3 regions of the Phycicoccus sp. Root563 genome follow, and region 2 is predicted to be linked to each of the others. Evidence: riboswitches for the same ligand, from Rfam matches in the RefSeq annotation. Region 2 holds a riboswitch; each other region holds the start of a gene.
What was found. Region 2 has a riboswitch for S-adenosylmethionine ahead of ASD62_RS18645 (aminotransferase class V-fold PLP-dependent enzyme). Riboswitches for the same ligand answer to the same signal wherever they lie in the genome.
Positions count from the first base shown of each region.

Region 1: linked by a shared signal. The riboswitch ahead of ASD62_RS04715 (homoserine O-acetyltransferase) and the one ahead of ASD62_RS18645 (aminotransferase class V-fold PLP-dependent enzyme) in region 2 are both predicted to bind S-adenosylmethionine.
Region 3: linked by a shared signal. The riboswitch ahead of ASD62_RS04780 (bifunctional o-acetylhomoserine/o-acetylserine sulfhydrylase) and the one ahead of ASD62_RS18645 (aminotransferase class V-fold PLP-dependent enzyme) in region 2 are both predicted to bind S-adenosylmethionine.

Region 1 is NZ_LMGM01000001.1:992,467-999,978, reverse strand. Features, by position in the region: gene ASD62_RS04745 (S8 family serine peptidase) at 1-1,473, shown strand, start outside; gene ASD62_RS04740 (SufE family protein) at 1,632-2,096, opposite strand; gene ASD62_RS04735 (sulfurtransferase) at 2,093-3,025, opposite strand; gene ASD62_RS04730 (EcsC family protein) at 3,145-3,858, shown strand; gene ASD62_RS04725 (YkvA family protein) at 3,968-4,399, shown strand; gene ASD62_RS04720 (DUF4192 domain-containing protein) at 4,589-5,710, shown strand; SAM riboswitch class IV at 5,794-5,904, shown strand; gene ASD62_RS04715 (homoserine O-acetyltransferase) at 5,921-7,057, shown strand; gene ASD62_RS04710 (universal stress protein) at 7,126-7,512, shown strand, end outside.
Region 2 is NZ_LMGM01000002.1:282,985-290,496, reverse strand. Features, by position in the region: gene ASD62_RS18660 (thymidylate synthase) at 1-778, opposite strand, end outside; gene dapA (4-hydroxy-tetrahydrodipicolinate synthase) at 936-1,826, shown strand; gene ASD62_RS18650 (ribonuclease J) at 1,823-3,508, shown strand; gene ASD62_RS18645 (aminotransferase class V-fold PLP-dependent enzyme) at 3,586-5,067, opposite strand; SAM riboswitch class IV at 5,110-5,222, opposite strand; gene ASD62_RS18640 (DNA translocase FtsK) at 5,654-7,512, shown strand, end outside.
Region 3 is NZ_LMGM01000001.1:1,008,939-1,016,450, reverse strand. Features, by position in the region: gene ASD62_RS04795 (FAD-binding oxidoreductase) at 1-1,027, shown strand, start outside; gene ASD62_RS04790 ((Fe-S)-binding protein) at 1,027-2,418, shown strand; gene ASD62_RS04785 (L-lactate permease) at 2,474-4,225, shown strand; SAM riboswitch class IV at 4,332-4,444, shown strand; gene ASD62_RS04780 (bifunctional o-acetylhomoserine/o-acetylserine sulfhydrylase) at 4,558-5,877, shown strand; partial or broken gene hrpA (ATP-dependent RNA helicase HrpA) at 6,160-7,512, shown strand, end outside.

The DNA.
Region 1 (7,512 bases), on a different contig from region 2:
GTCGCCGCCACCTTCCTCACCGGCGGCAGTGCCGCGGCAGGCACGACCGGAGGCCACGGCGGCGACCACGGTCCGCGCTCCACTCCTGTCCCCGTCCTGACCCCCGACGGCTTCCTCATGAGCTACGTCGTCAACGCCAGGCACGCCAACCCGGGGCAGACCAGGCTCGTCGAGCGGGCCGTGCGCGCTGCCGGCGGTGTCGTCGTGCAGTCGTGGCCGCAGATCGGGGTCGTCGTCGCGCACTCCGACCGTGCGGCCTTCCGGGCCGACGTGGTCCGCAAGGGCGGGCAGGCCGTCGAGTCGGTGGGCGCGTCCCGCACCGCCGAGGTGTCCGAGGGGACCCCGTCCGCGGAGAGCACCCGCTCGGCCTCCGCGACCCGTTCGGCGGCCAGGACGGCCGCGACGATGTCCGCGGGCTCCGCGACCCTCGAGTCCGTCACCCCGGATCCCCGCGAGGGCGAGCAGTGGGACAACGCGCAGAGCAAGGCCGACCAGGCCCACCAGGTCACCGACGGGTCCCGCAAGGTCGTCGTCGGTGTGCTGGACAGCGGGATCGAGGGCACCCACCCCGACCTCGCGGCCAACATCGACACCAAGGACTCGGTCAACTGCACGACGGCCGGTCGGCCCGACCTCACCCCCGGCGCGTGGAACCCCACCACCTCCGGGCACGGCACCCACGTCGCCGGCACCATCGCGGCAGCCCGCAACGGGGTCGGCATCGTCGGTGTCGCGCCGAACGTGCGCCTCGCCTCCGTCAAGGTCGTCAACGACGACGGGTTCATCTACCCCGAGTACGCCATCTGTGGCTTCGTCTGGGCCGGGATGCACAAGATGGACGTGACGAACAACAGCTACTACATCGACCCGATGGAGTTCTGGTGCGACGACCAGCCCGACCAGGCTGCCGTGCGCACCGCCGTCCAGCGGGCCGTGTCGTGGTCGACGAAGCAGGGCGTCGTGCACGCTGCCGCCGCCGGCAACTCCGGCAAGGACCTGGCGAACAAGACGACCGACACCGCCAGCCCGAACGACACGACGCCGATCCCGCGCACGATCAACGACGGCTGCAAGGACATCCCCACCGAGCTCCCCGGCGTGGTGACGGTGTCGGCGACGACCCAGGCCACGACCCTGGCGTCCTTCTCCAACCGCGGCCTCGGCGTCATCGACGTCGCGGCGCCGGGCCGCTCCATCCTGTCGACCTACCCCGGTGGCACCTACGCCAAGCTCGGCGGCACCTCGATGGCCTCGCCGCACGTGGCGGGCGTCCTCGCGCTGATGAAGTCCGCGCACCCGTCGTGGAGCCCGGAGACGATGATCGAGGAGCTGCGCAAGCAGGCCGACGACCACGCCTGCGCGGCCGCCGAGAACAACGCCGGCCCCGCCTGCGTCGGCCCGGCCGGTGACAACAGCTACTACGGCGAGGGCATCGTCGACGCCCTCGACGCTGTCCGGAAGTCCCGCCACTGAGGCCCGTCCCGTGACGGGACGCCCGTGACGGACGTCCCGTCACGGGCGCACGTGCCGTGACACGAACGAGGCCGCGGTCCCCCGGGAGGGGGCCGCGGCTTCGTCGTGACCGGGCGCCCAACGAGGTCGTCCTCGTCCGCTGGGCGCGGATGTCGTTGCTACGACTGGGACTTCAGCGCCACCTGCCGCTTGATGCGGCTCAGCATCCCCACCATGCCACGCAGGCGCAGCGGGGACACCGCCTCGCCGAGCGAGAACTGGTACGGCGCCGCCTCGGGGACGGCGAGCACCTCGGCGACGGTCAGCCCGTCGAGGCCCTCATGGAGGATCCCCGCGAACCCGCGGGTCGTGGGCGCCTCCGGCGGGGCGGAGAAGAACAGGTGCACCGCCCGGTCGCCCGGGCGGTCCGCCGGCTCGTCGTCGACCTCGACGGCGAGGAAGATCGGCGACTGGCACTCGTGCACCTGCTCCATCGAGTCGAGCGACCCGGCATACCGCTCGGGCAGCTCGGGCAGGCCCTCGCTGAACTCCAGCAGCAGCTGGAGCCGTTCGTTCGCGGTGAGCTCGGCGAAGTCGTCGGCGACCTCACGCATCGCCGGCGGGAGGTCGACGGTGTCGGTCACTTCGGCGCGCCCTGCTCGACCGGGACGCGGACCGAGTTGCCCCACTCGGTCCACGAGCCGTCGTAGTTGCGGACCTGCCCGAAGCCGAGGAGGTGGGTGAGGACGAACCACGTGTGCGAGGAGCGTTCCCCGATGCGGCAGTAGGCGATCGTGGCATCGGCGGGGGACAGGCCCTGCTCGGTGAGGTAGATGGCCTCGAGGTCCTCGCGGGACTTGAAGGTCCCGTCCTCGTTGGCCGCCCGCGCCCACGGCACCGAGCGCGCACCCGGGATGTGACCGCCGCGCATGGCCCCCTCCTGCGGGTAGTCGGGCATGTGCAGCAGCTCGCCGCTGAACTCGCCGGGGGAGCGGACGTCGACCAGCGCACCACCGAGGTGGGCGAGGACGTCCTCCTTGAACGCGCGGATCGGAGTGTCGTCGCGCTCGACGACCGGGTATGCCGCGTCGCCGGTCAGCGGCGCGACCTGCGGCACGTCCTTGGTGAGCTCGCGGCCCTCGGCGACCCACTTGGCGCGGCCGCCGTCGAGCAGGCGCACGTCCTCGTGGCCGAACAGGCTCATCACCCACAGGGCGTAGGCCGCCCACCAGTTGTTCTTGTCGCCGTAGACGACGACCGTGGTGTCGCGGGAGATGCCGCGCGCCGACATGACGGCGGCGAACTGCTCGGCGTCGACGTAGTCGCGCACCACGGCGTCGTTGAGGTCCTGGTGCCAGTCGAGCTTCAGCGACCCGGGGATGTGGCCCGTGTCGTAGAGCAGCACGTCCTCGTCGGACTCGAGGACGACGATGCCGTCGGGCCCGCCGACCTTCCCGGCCTCGACCTGCTCGGCCAGCCACTGCGTGCTGACCAGCCGCTCGGGGTGCGCGTACGCGGCGAAGGCGGACTCGGTGGTGGACGTGGTGGGGGTGGACTCGGTGTGGTCGGCCATGCTCCCAAGGCTAAACCTGCTGGTCCCGGGACTGCGTGGCAGGATGGTCGGGACGCCCGCGCCAGCGGTCGCAGGGCACGGGTTCGCAGACCCGGACGGACGACGACAGGGAGTACAGCGTGGCTTTCCTCGGGTTGGGCAAGGACGGGTCGGGGGCGAAGGTCCCTGCACTCGAGCAGGCCAGGGCCGGCAAGGAGGACACGGGGATGTTCACCGGCGCCGTCACCGGGCTCGTCGAGAACCTCCTGGACGTCGGGATCGACGGCAAGGGGCCGTTCGACTCCGCGCAGAAGATCGCCGACGTCAAGCGTGCGGAGCGTCCCGACGCCGAGGACGCCGTCGACGCGGTGGTGCGCGGACACCTCAAGCTCGCTGCGGCGGGCGGGTTCGTGACCGGGCTCGGCGGGTTCATCACCCTACCGGTCGCCCTGCCGGCCAACGTCGTCGAGTTCTACCTCGTCGCCACCCGCATGGTCGCCTCCATCGCGTCGCTGCGCGGGTACGACATCAAGCAGCCGGAGATCCGCTCCGCCGTCCTGCTGACCCTCGTCGGCGCTGACGCCGACGACCTGCTCAAGAAGGCCGGCGTGATGTCGACCGGGCGGCTGTCGAACCTTGCGGCGCAACGACTTCCCGGCCCGGCCCTGATGGTCGTCAACAAGGCGGTCGGCTTCCGGTTGCTGTCGACGGCCGGCAAGAAGACGCTGACGCGGTTCGGCAAGGGGGTCCCGGTGCTCGGCGGCGTCGTCGGCGCCGGCCTGGACACCTACCTCCTCAAGCGGATCGCCGACCACGCGCGCCACGAGTTCCCGAAGCGCGCGACCGGGCTCTGACGGCCGGGAATGTCTGGCCCGCACGACTCGTTGGACCCGTGTTCGGGCGCGGTCGGCGCCCGTGCCGTCCGTCCCACCGACCAGCACCGCTGACACACCTGGAGACGACATGGCCGTGAACCGCCTCGGAGCCTTCCGCACCATCGGCACCGCACTGCGCACCGCCCTGCGCCCCGGTTCGCCCGGGTTGGGGGAGCGGTTCGCCAGCCTCCCGCGCCTGCTGCGCGCGACCTTCCGGGGGGAGTACCGGGGCAGCACCCGTGGACGCCTGCTCATGATCGCTGCAGCGGTCGCCTACGTCGTGTCGCCGATCGACCTCGTGCCCGAGGCGTTCCTTTCCGTCCTGGGCCTGGCCGACGACGCCGTCGTGGTGTCGTGGCTCGCCGCGGCCTTCATCAACGAGACCGAGGGCTACCTGCGGTGGGAGCGCACCGTCCGCGGGACCGCCCACCCCGCCGACGGGTATGCCGCGGCCCAGGAGGAGCCGAACGGCTCGAGCCGGCAGCAGGGTCGCACGGTGCCGGGGCACGTCGTCCGGTGACCGCGGTGGGCGGCTGACGGCAGTCGTTCGGCGACTGGGGTGACTGGTCGACCGAGGTGGCTCGTCGATCGCGGGGGCTCGCCGCCCCCCCGGGTCGTCCGTCCACAGGTGGTGGTCACCCGACGGGGTGTCCACAGGCCGCCCCGGACGCCCTGGGTCCTCGGCGTCCGGCCCACCACCGTGGTGGCCATGGAACCGATCCGTCTCGCCGGACCCGCCGACGTCCTTGCCGTCCTGCCCTACCAGCTCGGGTACCACCCCAGCGAGTCCCTCGTCGCGATCGCCCTGCATGAGCGCCAGATCGGTCTCGTGGAGCGGATCGACCTGCCACCTCAGGACGCCGTGGAGGACGCCTGCACGGCCTTGGTGCCACCGCTGCTGAGGGAGGAGCCCGACGCGGTGCTGCTCGTCGGGTACGAGTCACGACCGGGCGACGCGCTCCCGCTCGCCGACGCGGTCCGGGACGCCCTCGTCGCGGCCGAAGTCCCGGTCCTCGACCGCCTCGTCGTCCGGGACGGCCGGTGGTATGCCCCCGACTGCGACCACGGCTGCTGCCCGAGCGTCGGCCACGAGCAGGACGTCCCGCGAGACGTCCCGGCCGTGGCGCAGTTCGTCGCCCTGGAGGTCGCCCCCCTGCCCGGTAGGGAGTCGCTGGCGCAGCTCGTCGCCGCCGACCCGTCCCGGACGCCGGCGGTGGCCGCCGCGCTCGAGGACATCGGGGCACGCGCCGACGGCCGTTCCTTCGGCGGGCGTGCGGTCGCCGTCCACCGGCTCAGGCACCTCGCCACCTGGGCCAAGGTCCTCGATGTCGCCGGCGCGGACCAGTTCCGCGGTGCGTTCGAGCTGGGCCCCGAAGAGGTGGCCCTCCTCGTCGCAGGTCTGCGTGACGTGGAGCTGCGCGACGCCGTCATCGCCTGGGTCTGTCCGGGCACGCTGCCGTTCGACGCGTTGTCGGTCGACCTCGTCGACGCCCTGCACAGCTGCCTCCCTGAGCCGGCCTGGCTGCAGGGTGGGGGCGAGCGTGCTGCCGTGGGAGGACGCCGGGTCCTGTCCCGGCTGCAGGCCGTCGCCCGCGCGGTGCCGGACGACGACTGCGCCGCCGTCCTCACGGTGCTCGCCAACCTCGCCTGGTGGTTGGGGGACGGGGCGCTGACCCGCGTCGCGCTCGACCGCGCCCTCCAGCACCACCCGGGGTACCGGCTCGCCCGCCTGCTGGAACGCATGGTCGACCTCGGGGTGCGCTCCCGGCCGGCGGCCGAACCCCCGCCGCGACACGGGTTCGGCTCCGTGCCCGGAGGCCTGTCGGCCTGACGAGACGAGGTCGTCCTCCTCCCTCCGGTCCAGTGTCCGGACGGGCCGGACACCTCGACCCGGGGCTCGTATGATGGTCGGCAGGTCATGAGTCCCAGCACCAAGCCCCGGCTTGCTGGGCGGCAACCCTCCTCGCGGTGGGGTGCCCCGGGTGAGGACCCGGCCGGCCCTGTCCTGGGCGGCAAGCGCGATGGCCACAGGAGCACCCTCATGACGACCACCTCCCGACCCCCGACGACGACCGGGGCCTGGCGTCCCGGGGACCCGGTGGGTGACCGGCGGTTCGTCGCCCTCGGCGCGGTCGAGCTCGAACGCGGCGGGGTGCTGCCCGACGTCACCCTCGCCTACGAGTCGTGGGGGGAGCTCAACGCCGACCGTGACAACGCGATCCTGGTCGAGCACGCCCTCACCGGGGACAGCCACGTGACCGGGGTGGCCGGGCCGGGCCACCCGACCCCTGGTTGGTGGGACGGCCTCATCGGCCCGGGCCGCCCGCTGGACACGGACCGCTTCTTCGTCGTGGCCGTCAACGTGCTCGGCGGCTGCCAGGGGAGCACCGGCCCCGCCTCACCTGCCCCCGACGGGCGCCCCTGGGGGAGCCGCTTCCCGTTCGTGACCGTGCGGGACCAGGTGCGGGTCGAGGCCCTGCTCGCCGACCGCGTCGGCGTCGAGAGGTGGCACCTGGTGCTCGGCGGGTCGATGGGAGGGATGCGCGCCCTCGAGTGGGCGGTGACCCATCCCGACCGCGTGGCCTCCGCGCTGGTGTTGGCCAGCACGGCCTACGCGTCGGCCGAGCAGATCGCCTGGTGTCAGGCCCAGCTGCTCGCGATCCGCAGCGACCCGCACTTCCACGGCGGCGACTACTACGACCAGGAGACCGGGCCCGACACCGGACTCGGCATCGCCCGGCGCATCGCCCACGTCACCTACCGCAGCGAGATCGAGCTCCACGAGCGCTTCGGCCGCTCGGCGCAGGGTGAGGAGGACCCGCTCGGGGGGAGGGGGCGCTACGCGGTGGAGTCCTACCTCGACCACCACGCCGGCAAGCTCGCGGGCCGGTTCGACGCCAACTCCTACGTCGTCCTGACCGAGGCCATGAACTCCCACGACGTCGGCCGGGGGCGGGGCGGTGTCGAGGCCGCGCTGGCCCGCATCACGGCGGACGTCGTCGTGGTGGCGGTCGACTCCGACCGGCTCTACCCGCCGCGCCTGTCCCACGAGATCGCGGACGCCGTCCCGGGTGCGGTCGTCCACACCGTCCACTCCGACTACGGCCACGACGGTTTCCTCATCGAGCTGGAGCAGGTCGGTGCCATCGTGGTGCGGGTTCTCGGGGACCCTGCCTGACCGGGTGATTTCCGGTAGCGTCGGCCGCGCGGCCACTGCCGCAGGTGTCGACGAACGAGGAGGTTCCCGTGGCCATCGTTGTGGGGTATGTCCCGACGAAGGAAGGGCGAGCGGCGCTACGACGCGCGGCGGACGAGGCGCTGCTGCGCAAGTCCAAGCTCATCGTCATCAACTCCAACCGTGGAGGCCGGGACTACGACAGCGACGAGGCCCAGCGGTTCGAGGCCGAGCTCTCGCGGATCCAGGGCCAGCTCGACGACCAGGGGCTGGTGCACGAGGTGCGCCAGCTGGTCCGGGGCAACGAACCCGCCGAGGACCTGATCGCCGTCGCGGAGGAGGAGCACGCCGAGTTCATCGTCATCGGGCTGCGTCGACGCACCCCGGTCGGGAAGCTCATCCTCGGGTCGAACGCGCAGCGCATCCTGCTCGACGCGTCCTGCCCGGTCCTGGCGGTC
Region 2 (7,512 bases):
GCGCCTTGATCGAGGGGTGCGCCTCGTACCCGACCAGCTCGAAGTCACCGAGGTCGAACTCGTCGATCTGCTTGCCCTTCGCGATGACCATGCGGGGCAGGGGGAGCGGCTCACGGGTGAGCTGCAGCTTCGCCTGCTCCACGTGGTTGGAGTACAGGTGCGCGTCGCCGAGGGTGTGCACGAAGTCGCCGGGCTCGAGGTCGCAGATCTGGGCGACCATCATCGTGAGCAGGGCGTACGACGCGATGTTGAAGGGCACGCCGAGGAAGATGTCTGCGGAGCGCTGGTAGAGCTGGCAGGAGAGCCGGCCGTCGGCGACGTAGAACTGGAACATCGTGTGACAGGGCGGCAGGGCCATCGAGTCGACGTCCGCGACGTTCCACGCCGAGACGATGTGGCGGCGCGAGTCGGGGTTGGTCCGAATGGCGTCGATGACCTTTGCGATCTGGTCGACGTGGCCGCCGTCGGGCGTCGGCCAGGAGCGCCACTGGTAGCCGTAGACGGGCCCGAGGTCGCCGTTCTCGTCGGCCCACTCGTCCCAGATCGAGATGCCGCGCTCCTGCAGCCAGCGGACGTTCGAGTCGCCGCGCAGGAACCACAGCAGCTCACCGATGATCGACTTGAGGTGCAGCTTCTTGGTCGTCAGGACCGGGAAGCCCTCGGAGAGGTCGAACCGCATCTGGTAGCCGAAGACCGAGCGCGTGCCCGTCCCCGTCCGGTCGGACTTGTCCGTCCCGGTCGTCATCACGTGGTCGAGGAGGTCCAGGTACTGCTGCACGACGGCAACCTAACACCGCGCGGCGACGGGACCCGGCGCCATACCGACAGGCGGTCCCGGCGATGATCCGGTCGCGCAGCACAGGGATCCCGCCAATGTCGGTGTCGCGGCACGAGCAGGGCGCTGGGCCGCCGCCGCGGAGCGATAGCCTGCGGGTATGAGCACAGCGTCTCCGTTCGGTCGCCTCCTGACAGCCATGATCACGCCGATGCGGCCCGACGGGAGCGTCGACGCCGAAGGTGCCAAGCGGGTCGCCCAGCACCTCGTGGACACCGGGCACGACGGCATCGTCGTCAACGGCACCACCGGTGAGTCCGCCACCCTCACCGACGACGAGAGCCTCGAGATGGTCAGCCTCGTCGCCGAGGCCGTCGGTGGCCGGGCCGCGGTCGTCGCGGGTGTCGGTTCGAACGCCACCGCGCACAGCGTCGAGATGGCCGGGCGCGCGCAGCATGCCGGCGCGACCGGGCTCCTGCTCGTCACGCCGTACTACAACAAGCCCACCCAGGCCGGGGTCGTCGCGCACTGCCGCGCGGTCGCCGAGGTGACCGACCTGCCCGTCATGCTCTACGACATCCCCGGACGCACGGCCATCCCGTTCACCCCGGAGACCCTTGCCGAGCTGGCCACCGTGCCGAGCATCGTGGCCGTCAAGGACGCCAAGGGCGAGGCATGGTCGACGACCAAGGTCATGGCCTCGACCGACCTCCTGTACTACTCGGGCGAGGACGCGACCACGCTGCCGTGGCTGGCCATGGGCGCCATCGGCACGGTGAGCGTCGTCGGCCACGTCGCCGGACGCGAGTATGCCGCGATGATCGAGGCCGTCGACCGCGGCGACCTCGCGGCGGCCCGAGTCATCCACCAGCGCCTCATCCCGGCGGTCGACGCGATCATGAACACGTCGCAGGGCGCGATCATGGCCAAGGCGGCGCTCGTCGAGCTCGGCGTGATCGAGCACGCGACGGTGCGCCTGCCGCTGGTCGAGTCCCCTCCGGAGCACCTCGAGCTGCTGAGGGCGGGCCTGAAGGAGTCGGGTCTGCTGTGAGCCACCCGCACCCCGAGCTGACCGCACCGCCCCAGCTCGACCCGAACGGCGTCCGCGTCGTCGCCCTCGGTGGCCTCGGCGAGGTGGGTCGCAACATGGCCGTCATCGAGCACGCCGGCCAGCTGCTGATCATCGACTGCGGCGTCCTGTTCCCCGAGGACCACCACCCGGGCGTCGACCTGATCCTGCCCGACTTCGAGTACATCGAGGACCGCCTCGACCAGGTCCAGGCCATCGTCCTCACCCACGGCCACGAGGACCACATCGGCGCTGTGCCCTACCTGCTCAAGCTCAAGAAGGACATCCCGGTCGTCGGCTCGATGCTGACCCTTGCGCTGGTCGAGGCCAAGCTCAAGGAGCACCGGATCACCCCGTACACGCTCGGGGTGAAGGAGGGGATGCGCGAGAAGCTCGGGGTGTTCGACTGCGAGTTCGTCGCCGTCAACCACTCCATCCCCGATGCGCTCGCGGTGTTCGTCCGGACCCCCGCCGGGACGATCCTGCACACGGGCGACTTCAAGATGGACCAGCTGCCGCTCGACGGCAGGCTCACCGACCTGCGCGCGTTCGCCCGTCTCGGTGAAGAGGGCGTCGACCTCTTCATGACCGACTCGACCAACGCCGAGGTGCCGGGGTTCACCACCCCGGAGAAGGACATCGCGCCGGCCATCGACAAGGTCTTCCGCGACGCCGAGCGCCGGATCATCGTCGCCTGCTTCTCCTCGCACGTGCACCGCGTCCAGCAGGTGCTCGACGCCGCGGAGAAGGCCGGGCGAAAGGTCGCCATGGTCGGTCGCTCCATGGTGCGCAACATGGGGATCGCGGCCGAGCTCGGCTACCTGCACGTCCCCGACGGGGTGCTCGTCGACGTCAAGAAGCTCGACAACTTCCCCGACCACCAGGTCGTCCTCATCTGCACGGGTTCGCAGGGAGAGCCGATGGCGGCCCTCTCCCGCATGGCCAACCGCGACCACCGCATCGACGTGGGGCCCGGCGACACCGTCCTCATGGCGTCCTCGCTCATCCCCGGCAACGAGAACGCCGTCTACCGCGTCATCAACGGCCTGATGCGCCTCGGCGCCACCGTCGTCCACAAGGGCAACGCGAAGGTCCACGTCTCGGGCCACGCCAGCGCCGGCGAGCTCCTCTACTGCTACAACATCGTCAAGCCGCGCAACGTCATGCCGGTGCACGGCGAGTGGCGCCACCTCGTGGCGAACGCCGAGCTCGCGGTGCAGACCGGGGTGCCACGTGAGCGCGTGGTCCTGGCCGAGGACGGGGTGGTCGTCGACCTCGTCGACGGCGTCGCGAAGGTGGTCGGCGCCGTGGACTGCGGGTACGTCTACGTCGACGGTTCGTCGGTGGGCGAGTTCGACGAGGCCCTGCTCAAGGACCGCCGCATCCTGCGCGACGAGGGGTTCATCTCGGTGATCGTCGTCATGGACTCCGCCACGGGCAAGGTCGCCGCGGGCCCGGAGATCCAGGCCCGGGGCTTCGCCGAGGACGACGAGATCTTCAACCAGGTGCGCCCCAAGATCGAGCAGGCGCTCGCCGAGGCGACCGGCAAGGGCATCACCGACCCCCACCAGCTCGAGCAGGTCATGCGTCGTGCGATCGGCAGCTGGGTCGGCGGCAAGATCCGTCGCCGCCCGATGATCATCCCGGTGGTCATCCAGGCCTGAGCCGCGTCCCCGCCAGGGGCGCGTCCCCGCAGGGACGCGTTTCCCACCAGGGGCGAGCTGCTACCAGGGGCGAGCTGCTACCAGGGGCGGGCGGGGGACAGGTCGCGGGTGTCCTCCACCGGGAGCCAGCCCTGCGGCGTGACCTCGTAGGCCGCCCGTGGTCCGTTCGCAGCCAGGTCGGCCACCGCGGCGAGCAGGCGCTCGACGTGCTCGGCCGTGGTGCCCAGACCGACGCTGGCCCGGATCGCGGTGCCGGACCCTGCGCCATACGGGTCGTCGAGGAGGGTGTCGACGCACAGGTGCGCGCAGAACTTCCCGTCGCGGACCCCGATCCCGTGCTCGGCGGACAGCGCCGCCGACACCAGCGAGCTGTCGAGCCCGTCGATCGTGAAGGTGGCGACCGCGACGCGCTCGTGGTCGTCGCCGAAGAGCGAGTAGGTCTCGACGCCGTCGATGGCGCGCAGGCCCTCGAGGAGGGCGGTGCCGAGGGCGTCCTCGTGCGCCTCGACCGCAGCGGCGCCGGTGCGGAGGGCGTGGCAGGCCGCGGCGAGGGCGACCGCGCCGATGACGTTGGGGCTCCCGGCCTCGTGGCGGGCCGAGCCGGTGTGCCAGGCGACGCCGTCCTCGGTGACGGCCCTGGTCGCTCCGCCCCCGGCGAGGTAGGGCGTCGCCGCGTCGAGCCAGTCGGAGCGGCCCGCGAGGACACCGGCGCCGAACGGCGCGTAGAGCTTGTGACCGGACAGGACGACGTAGTCGACGCCGAGCTCGGCGAGGTCCACGCGGCGGTGCGGGGCGTACTGCGCCGCGTCGAGGACGACGCGGGCACCGGCCTTGCGGGCGATCGCGGCGAGCTCGCGGACCGGCCAGACCTCGCCGGTGACGTTGGAGGCGCCGGTGAGGACGACGAGGCGGTGGCGGCCGTGGCGGTTCTTCAGCGCCGTGCGCAGCAGGACCGCGGCGTCGGCGGCGCTTCCGGGGACGGGCAGGCGGGTGGTCTGGCGCGCCTTCCACGGGAGCAGGGCGGCGTGGTGCTCGGTCTCGAAGACGAAGACCTGGGTGTCGCGCGGCAGGGCGCGGGCCAGCAGGTTGAACGAGTCGGTGCTGTTGCGGGTGAAGACCACCTCGTCGCCGGGCCGGGCCCCGACGAAGGTCGCGACCTCCTCACGGGCCTGCTCGTACCAGGCGCTGGTCACCTTGGAGGCGTACCCGTTGCCGCGGTGCACGGAGGAGTAGGTGCGCAGGGCGCTGTCGACGGCGGCCTTGACGCTGACGAGCGACGGCGTCGAGGCGGCGTGGTCGAAGTTCGCGTAGTCGACCGGGCCGTTCAGCGTGGGCACCACCAGCCCGGCCGAGACCACGGCGGGCAGGTCGGCGGACCGGTGGACGGGCAGCTCGGCCGGCAGGGGCTCGACCGCACCGCCCAGCGGCAGCGAGGCCGGCGCGACCAGAGGCGGAACGGCCCGGAGGTGCTCACGGGCGTGGGCGAGGGGAGCGGTGCGGCGGAACGCGTGGTCCGGCGTGCTCTCGGGAGTGGTCGGTGGGGTGCTCGCGATCGACATGGAGGTCAGCTCCTGGGTCCGGTGGGACCCGGGCTGTGCTCGGGTCCGCGCTTGCCGGCTGCGGGTGCAGTCGACCCGGTCGTCACCCGGAGCACCCCACCGCGGTGGAGGGTTGCTGGTCAGCAAGCCGGGGCTGTGCGCTGACACTCATGACCTTGACGACGAAGGTAGCGGCGGTCGGGTCGTCCCTCCACCAGCCGGACGGACCTTCTCGCCATCTGAGACCTCGGGGGAGGTCGCGCCGGAAACGGTGGTGCAGGTGATCTGGCGGGACCGGCGCACCCCCTGCCCCCGATGTCCTGGTACGCCTGCACCGGCGACCTCCCCGAGGGGTGGTCGCCGGTGCGGGCCCCGCCAGACGCAGGCTCAGCGTGGCAGGGCCGCACCCGTCGCGTCGGGTGGACCGGCCCGTGCTGCCCGAACCGGGGGGACCCCTCCACCTGTTCGGGGGAGCGGGTCCGCCCCGAACGGCGCGGGTGACGGCTCCGTGTCGGCTCCGGGTCGGCTCCGGGTCGGCGTCAGATCCGCCCACGTGGAACGCGTGTGACGCGTGTGTCCGGTGTGACCTTCGCGTAGCCTGCGGACCATGGCCACACGTCCGTCCACCCCGACGCGCACCTCCTCGGCTGGGCAGGCGCGCAAGGGCACCGCCACCCGCCCCGCCAACCGTCGCACCACCACGCCCCGCAAGAGCCCCGCCCGGGGTTCCCGCGGCAAGGCCAGCGGTGGCGGCCTGCCCCTGCCGTTGCGTGCGGTCCGCGGCACGTGGATGGGTATGGCGCACGTAGCCGGTGGCGCGGTCCGCCGCGTCGGCAACGGGGCCCGCGACCTCGAGCCCGAACACCGTCGCGACGGCGTCGGCTTCCTCCTCCTCGGCCTGGCCATCGTCGTGGCCGCCCGCGAGTGGTGGGCCCTCGAGGGCCCGGTCGGCGACGTCATCCACGCCGTCGTGGCCGGCACCTTCGGCCGGGTCGCGTACGCCGTGCCGCTCGCGCTGCTCTACCTCGGCGTCCGGCTGCTGCGCGCCCCCCAGGACGACGGCGCCAACTCGCGCATCGGGGTCGGCCTCGGCGCGCTCGCGTTCGCGGCGTCGGGCCTGGCCCACGTGGCGGCCGGCATCCCCACCCCGCCGGCGGGTGCCGAGGGCATGCGCGACGGCGGCGGCATTATCGGCTTCCTCGCCTCCAGCCCGCTCAAGGCGGCGGTCTCGGTCTACGGCACCGTGCCGATCCTGCTCATGCTCGGCTTCTTCGGTCTCCTCGTGATGACCGCGACCCCGGTCCACATGATCCCCGAGCGCCTCGCCGAGCTGCGCGACCACCTCCTGCACCGCGGGGTCGACGTCGACGAGCCGGCCGCCGAGGAGGCCGAGAAGCCCCGGCGCCGCCGCAGGGTGATCGAGCCCGAGGGGCCGTTCGACGGTGACGAGGCGTTCGAGAAGGCTGCGGTCGTCGTGCCCGAGGGCAAGGACGGCCTGCGTCCCGGGCAGAAGCGCCCGACCGCCCCGGGCGTCCTCGCCCCCGGTGCCACCGGGGCCAACAGTTCCACCAGCGCCGGCGCCTCGGGCGCCCCACCAGTGGTTCCCGCCCGCCAGGTCGCCGAGAAGGTCGCCCTCGAGGCGCCGCCGACGACCCCCCTGCCGCAGCGGGTGGAGCAGCTCGCCCTCGCCGGCGACATCACCTACACGCTGCCCGACAACGCCCTGCTCGAGCCCGGCTCGCCGCACAAGGCCCGCAGCGCCGCGAACGACCGCGTCGTCGAGTCCCTCACCCAGGTGCTCGACCAGTTCGACATCGACGCACAGGTGACCGGCTTCAGCCGCGGCCCGACGGTCACGCGGTACGAGGTCGAGCTCGGTCCCGGCATCAAGGTCGAGCGGGTCACCGCCCTCTCGAAGAACATCGCGTACGCCGTCGCCTCGGCCGACGTCCGGATCCTCTCCCCGATCCCCGGCAAGTCCGCCATCGGCATCGAGATCCCCAACACCGACCGCGAGAAGGTCAGCCTCGGCGACGTCCTGCGCAGCCAGGCCGCCCGCGGCAACGACCACCCGATGGTCATGGGGGTCGGCAAGGACGTCGAGGGCGGCTACGTCATCGCCAACCTCGCCAAGATGCCCCACCTGCTCGTCGCGGGGGCCACCGGCGCCGGCAAGTCGAGCTTCGTCAACTCCATGATCACCTCGATCCTCATGCGCTCGACGCCCGACGAGGTCCGGATGGTGCTGGTGGACCCCAAGCGGGTGGAGCTCACGGCATACGAGGGGATCCCGCACCTCATCACCCCGATCATCACGAACCCCAAGAAGGCCGCCGAGGCCCTCCAGTGGGTCGTGCGGGAGATGGACACGCGCTACGACGACCTCGCCCAGTTCGGCTTCAAGCACGTCGACGACTTCAACAAGGCGGTCAAGGCCGGCAAGGTCAAGCCGCTGCCGGGCAGCCA
Region 3 (7,512 bases), on a different contig from region 2:
CGTCCTCGACACCACCCGCCTCGACCGCCTCGTCGAGCACGCGGCCGGGGACCTCATCCTGGTCACCGGTGCGGGGCGGCCCCTGGCCACGCTGCAGGAGGACGTTGCCGCCTCCGCGCAGCGGCTCGGGATCGACCCGACGCGCAGTGGCACCATCGGCGGGACCGTCGCGACGGGGACGAGTGGCCCGATGCGGTTGCGGCACGGGGCAGTTCGCGACCTCGTCATCGGCATGACCCTCGTGCGCGCGGACGGGGTGGTCGCCAAGAGCGGCGGCAAGGTGGTCAAGAACGTGGCGGGGTACGACCTCGCCAAGCTGCTCACCGGGTCGTTCGGCACGCTCGGTGTCATCACCGAGGTCGCGTTCCGGCTGCACCCCGTCCCGGGGGAGCGGCGCTGGGTGACCGTGTCCGTGGACGGGCCCGACGCGGCGCAGGACGCCGTCCAGTCGCTCGTGCACAGCCAGCAGGTGCCGGTCGCGGTGGAGGTCGACTGGGACGGTGCCACCGGGACGGTCGCGGCGCTGCTCGAGGGCCACGCCGAGGCCACGGAGGAGTGTGCAGCCACCGTGGCCCGGGAGCTGGGCGACGACTCCCACGTCTCGGGCAGCGCGCCGCCGTGGTGGGGTGAGGACCTGGAACGCGAGGGGCCCCGGGACCGAGGAAGCAGCCGCACCCTGGTCCGGGTCACCCACGAGATCGCCGGAGCGGGGCGACTGTTGCGCGCCACCGGCGACCTCCGGGAGCGTTGCGGCGTCCTCGCGTCCTACCGGGGTTCGCCCGCGGTCGGCGTCGGCTGCGCCGTCCTCGACGGTGAGGCCACGACCGTGGTCGCAGCGGTCGACCACCTGCGGGCCACCGCGGCGGCCCTCGGGGGCGCCGTCGTCGTCCTCGAGGCCCCCGACGCCGTCCGCGACCGCCTCGACGTCTGGGGGCCCGCGACGGCCCTCGACCTGATGCGCTCGGTCAAGCAGCGCTTCGACCCCGGCGGCGTCCTGGCGCCGGGCCGCTTCGTGGGAGGCATCTGATGACGAGCACGACGAACCCTGCCCCCGGGTCCGGTGGACCCATCGACCCCCACCACGCAGGGTCGTTCGACGCGCACCGCCCGCCGTCGGCGGAGCTGCTCGCCGACTGCGTGCACTGCGGCTTCTGCCTGCCGAGCTGCCCGACCTACGTGCTGTGGGGCGAGGAGATGGACTCGCCGCGCGGACGCATCCACCTCATGTCGCAGGTGCGCGAGGGCGAACCCCTGACGCCCGAGGTGGCCGGCCACTTCGACGCCTGCCTCGGCTGCATGGGCTGCGTGACCGCCTGCCCCTCCGGCGTGAAGTACGACGAGCTCATCACCGCGACGCGGGCGCAGGTGGAGCGCAACACCACAAGGCCGCCGGCCCAGCGGCTCCTGCGATCGGCCATCTTCGCCTTGTTCCCCTACCCGCGTCGGCTCCGTGCCCTGCGTGGCCCGCTGCGCCTGCACCAGCGTTCCGGGCTCTCCCGTCTGTTGCGCAGGTCCGGTGTGCTGCAACGGATCTCGCCGCAGCTGGCGGCGATGGAGGCGCTCGCCCCACCCCTCGGCCGCCCGGTGCCGGTCGCCGAGGTCACCCGGGCGCGTGGGGCCAGGCGGGGCACGGTCGGCATGCTCCTCGGCTGCGTGCAGCGCGAGTTCTTCCCCGGCGTCAACGCCGCCACGGCGCGGGTGCTGGCGGCCGAGGGCTTCGACGTCCTCGCCCCGGCGGGGCAGGGGTGCTGTGGCGCCCTCTCGGCGCACAACGGCCGCGAGCCCGAGGCAGCAGCCTTCGCCCGCAGCCTCGTCGACACGTTCGAGGCGGCCGGCGTGGAGCACGTCGTCGTCAACTCCGCGGGGTGCGGCTCCGCGATGAAGGAGTATGCCGCGCTGCTCGCCGACGACCCCGCCTACGCCGCCCGGGCCGAGGCCTTCGAGGCGAAGGTGCGTGACGTCAGCGAGTTCCTCGCCGAGGTCGGACCGGTGGCCACCCGGCACCCGCTCGAGGTGAGCGTCGCCTACCACGACGCCTGCCACCTCGGGCATGCGCAGGGGATCCGCAGCCAGCCGCGGCAGCTGCTCGGCGCCATACCGGGGCTGGAGCTGCGGGAGGTCCCGGACGGGTCGCTGTGCTGTGGCAGCGCGGGGATCTACAACCTGCTCAACCCCGGCACCGCCCAGGAGCTCGGCGACCTCAAGGCGGCCAACGTCCGTCGCACCGGTGCGGACCTGCTCGTCACGGCGAACCCCGGGTGCCTCATGCAGATCCACTCCGCGCTCGAGCGGTCGGGCACCCCCATGCCCCTCGCCCACACCATCGAGGTGCTCGACGCCTCGATCCGCGGACGACGACCCTCCGACCTCGGCGCCCCGGCGGCCGGACGCACCCCCGGGAGGCCGACCACGACCTGACGCGACCCGCCCCACTCCCGTGTCCGCGAGGACACGTCTCACAACGAGGTGACCCATGTACAGACCGGAACTCGACTCCGTCGCCGGCTCGCTGACCATCACCGCCCTCGTGGCGATGCTGCCCCTGCTGACCCTGTTCGTCCTGCTCGGCGTGCTGCGCCTGGCCGCGTGGAAGGCCGCCCTGATCTCGCTGGCGGTCTCGATCGTCGTGGCGCTGACCGCGTACTCGATGCCCGTCGGCGCGACCCTGTCGGCCGGGCTGGAGGGCGCCGCCTTCGGCTTCTTCCCGATCCTGTGGATCGTCATCAACGCCATCTGGGTCTACAACATGACCGTCGAGACGGGGCACTTCGACGTGCTGCGGCGGTCGTTCGCCAAGGTCAGCGACGACCAGCGGATCCAGGCCGTCATCATCGCGTTCTGCTTCGGGGCGCTGCTCGAGGCGCTGGCCGGGTTCGGGACGCCGGTGGCGATCACCAGCGTCATGCTCATCGCCCTGGGGTTCCGGCCGATGAAGGCCGCGGTCGTCGCGCTGGTGGCCAACACGGCCCCCGTCGCGTTCGGGGCGCTGGCCGTGCCGATCACGACGCTCGCCACCGTGAGCGGCGAGTCCGAGCACCACCTCGCCCAGATCGTGGGCCGGCAGACCCCGCTGCTCGGCGTCTTCGTGCCGATGGCGCTGGTCTACATCGTCGACAAGGGCAAGGGCGTCCGGGCGACCCTGCCGGCCACCCTCACGTGCGGGATCGCCTTCGCCGTGGCGCAGTTCGCCACGAGCAACTTCCTGTCGACCCAGCTGACCGACATCGTCGCGGCCCTCGTGGGGGCCCTGTCCGTCGTCGTCCTCCTGCGCGTCTGGCAGCCCTCGGACACCTACGTCGAGACCGAGACCGACGACGACGAGCTCGTCGGGGCCCGCAGCAGCAGCACCGGCGGCGCCGCCCGCTCCACGGGTGCGACCGCCGCCTCGGGCACGCGTCGGGGCGAGGTACGTCGGCACGACGAACCCGTGCCCTCCACCTCGGCCCACGACCTGGCCGCCCGCGACGAGGGCAAGGTCGACAGCACCGGCGAGGTGGTCAAGGCCTACGCGCCGTACCTCATCATCATCGCGTTGTTCATCCTCGCCCAGCTGCCCGGCATCAAGGGTGCGCTGGACGCCCCGACGCGGTCGTTCGGGTGGCCGGGCCTCGACGGGCTGCAGACGGCCTCAGGCAAGGCGTCCACCCTGCCGACGTTCAAGCTCAACTGGCTCAGCGCCGCCGGCACCCTCATGCTCCTCTCCGGCCTGCTGACGATCCCGGCCATCGGCATCTCCCCGTCGAAGGCGCTGCGGGCCTACGGCGCGACCTACCGGCAGCTGGCGTCCGCGATCCTCACCGTGATGGCGGTGCTCGGCCTGGCCTACGTCATGAACGCCTCGGGCCAGACGGCGAGCCTCGGTTCGTGGATGGCGGGTGCGGGCTCGGCGTTCGCCATCCTGTCGCCGATCCTCGGGTGGCTCGGTGTCGCCGTCACCGGCTCCGACACCTCCTCGAACTCGCTCTTCGGCGCGCTGCAGGTCTCGGCGGCCAAGGACGTCGGGCTCAGCCCCGCGCTGATGGCCGCAGCGAACTCGTCCGGCGGGGTCCTCGGCAAGATGATCTCGCCGCAGAACCTCGCCATCGCCGCTGCCGCGGTGGGTCTGTCGGGGCGCGAGGGCGACCTGTTCCGCAAGGTCGTCGGCTGGAGCCTGGGGTTCCTGGCCTTCATGTGCGTGATCGTGTTCCTGCAGTCGACCGCGGTGCTCGGCTGGATGCTCCCCTGACGGGCGGCATGACGCGTTCGTGAGGTTCGGTGGCGGGCGGACCGACCGGTCCGCGATGAGAGACGGGTATGCCGCGTCGGTGACGACGCGGCATACCCTCTCCACAGGTCATGAGTGCCAGCGGAAAGCCCCGGCTCGCTGGCCGGCAACCCTCCTCCGCGGTGGGGTGCCCCGGGTGAGGACCAGGCGCACGGCACCTGCCGTGCGCAAGCGCGGGAGACCCCAACCACGTGTCCCGCACCGTTTCTGACGGTGGCGACCTGCAGCACTCCACCCTCGGTGACGGACCACGCCGACGCCGCCCACGCGGCACGAGAGTGAAGGTCAGTGACATGAGCAACGCCAACTGGTCGTTCGAGACCCGCCAGATCCACGTGGGCCAGGAGCCCGACTCGGCCACGGGGGCTCGCGCCCTGCCGATCTACCAGACGACGTCCTACGTCTTCAAGGACACCGAGCACGCGGCGAACCTGTTCGCGCTCAAGGAGTTCGGCAACATCTACACCCGCATCATGAACCCCACGCAGGACGCGGTGGAGCAGCGCGTCGCCTCGTTGGAGGGTGGGGTCGCGGCCCTCCTCGTCGCTTCGGGGCAGGCGGCCGAGACGCTGGCGATCCTCAACATCGCCGAGGCCGGCGACCACGTCGTGGCCAGCCCGTCGCTCTACGGCGGCACCTACAACCTGCTCAAGCACACGCTGCCCAAGTTCGGCATCCAGGTGAGCTTCGTGGCCGACCCCAACGACCTCGAGTCGTGGAAGGCCGCGGTGCAGCCCAACACCAAGCTGTTCTTCGGCGAGACGATCGCGAACCCCAAGTCCGAGGTGCTCGACATCGAAGGTGTCGCGGCCGTCGCCCACGAGGCCGGGGTCCCGCTGATCGTGGACAACACGATCGCCACCCCCTACCTCCTGCGCCCGTTGGAGTGGGGCGCCGACATCGTGGTGCACTCGGCGACCAAGTACCTCGGCGGCCACGGCACCTCGATCGCCGGTGTCATCGTCGACGGCGGCACCTTCGACTACGCCGCCGACCCGGGGAAGTTCCCCAACTTCAACACCCCGGAGGAGAGCTACCACGGGCTGGTCTTCGCCCGGGACCTCGGCGTCGGCAGCCCTCTCGGGGCCAACCTCGCGTTCATCCTCAAGGCCCGGGTCCAGCTGTTGCGCGACCTCGGGCCGTCGGCGTCGCCGTTCAACGCGTTCCTCATCGCCCAGGGGATCGAGACGCTCAGCCTGCGGATCGAGCGCCACCTCGAGAACACCCACAAGGTCGCCGAGTTCCTCCAGGGCCACGACCAGGTCGAGAAGGTCGTCTGGGCGTCGCTGCCCGACCACGAGTCCTACGAGAAGGCGAAGAAGTACACGCCTCGCGGGGCCGGGGCGGTGCTGGCCTTCGAGATCGTCGGCGGGGTCGACGCGGGTCGGCGGTTCGTCGAGGCGCTCCAGCTGCACAGCCACGTCGCCAACATCGGTGACGTGCGGTCGCTGGCCATCCACCCGGCGTCCACGACGCACTCGCAGGGCCCCGACAGCGACCGTCTGGCCGCCGGGGTGACGCCGGGTCTGGTGCGGCTCGCAGTGGGTATCGAGCACATCGACGACATCCTCGCCGACCTCGAGCAGGGCTTCATCTCGGCCAAGGGCGCCTGACCGGCGCGCCGCAGCCGCAGCACGAACCCCCTCGCCCGACCCCTCGCCACGACCCCTCGCCCGACCCCGTGTGCAGCAACCTCTGCTAGCAGAGGTTGCTGCACACGGGACAGGTAGCACCGTGGCCCAAGGGCAGCACCCTCTGCTGAGTGGTGCCCGCGCCAGCCCACCGACGTCTCGAGGGACGGGGGTGGGGACGGCGTCGTGGATGGCGGGGACGGCGTCGTGGATGGCGGGGGCGGCACGGGGTGACGGCCCAGCGGCCTCCGTATGCTGGCCTGCATGCCTTCCGTCGACGCCACCGAGCCCGGGGCCGTCCGGTCGGAGGACGCAGGTGGTGACGGTGCGGCCCGGGGCGCCCGCAGGCCTCGGGGACGCCGTCCCCGTCGCGGGGACCGGGAAGGCCGGGGTTCCCGACCGGTGCGGGTGCCGCCCCCGGTCCCGGAGCTGAGGTACCCCGAGAACCTGCCGGTCGTCGCGCGCAAGGACGACATCGCCGCCGCCATCCGCGACCACCAGGTCGTCATCGTGGCGGGGGAGACCGGGTCGGGGAAGACCACCCAGCTGCCGAAGATCTGCCTCGAGGTCGGTCGTGGGCAGGCAGGCCTGATCGGCCACACCCAGCCGCGGCGGATCGCCGCCAGGTCCGTGGCGGAGCGCATCGCCGAGGAGCTCGAGGTCGAGCTCGGCACGGCCATCGGCTACCAGGTGCGGTTCACCGACCAGAGCAGCGACAGCACGCTGGTCAAGGTGATGACCGACGGCATCCTGCTCAACGAGATGCAGCGCGACCGGATGCTGCGCAAGTACGACACGATCATCATCGACGAGGCGCACGAGCGGTCCCTCAACATCGACTTCATCCTCGGCTACCTCAAGCAGCTGCTGCCGCGCCGGCCCGACCTCAAGGTCGTCATCACCTCGGCGACCATCGACCCGCAGCGCTTCGCCGAGCACTTCGCTGATGCGCGGACGGGGGAGCCCGCGCCGATCATCGAGGTGTCGGGGCGCACCTACCCCGTCGAGCACCGCTACCGCCCCCTCGTCGACCCCGACCGCCCCGACGACCCCGAGCGCGACCAGGTGACCGGGGTGTGCGAGGCCGTCGAGGAGCTGTGGACCGAGAACCGCGAGGGCGACATCCTCGTGTTCCTCTCGGGGGAGCGCGAGATCCGCGACACCGCTGACGCGCTGACGTCGATGAAGCTCCCGCAGACCGAGGTCCTCCCGCTCTACGCCCGTCTCTCCGCCGCGGAGCAGCACAAGGTCTTCGGTCGGGCCAGCGGACGACGGATCGTGCTGGCCACGAACGTCGCCGAGACGTCCCTGACGGTGCCCGGCATCCGGTATGTCGTGGACGCGGGAACCGCGCGCATCTCCCGGTACAGCCAGCGCACCAAGGTGCAGCGGCTGCCGATCGAGCCGATCTCGCAGGCCAGCGCCAACCAGCGCTCGGGCCGGTGCGGGCGCGTGGCCGACGGCATCTGCATCAGGCTCTACTCGGAGGAGGACTACGACAGCCGCCCCGAGTTCACCGAGCCCGAGATCCAGCGCACCAGCCTGGCGTCCGTCATCCTCCAGATGACCTCGCTCGGCCTCGGGGACGTCGGCCGGTTCCCGTTCGTCGACGCGCCC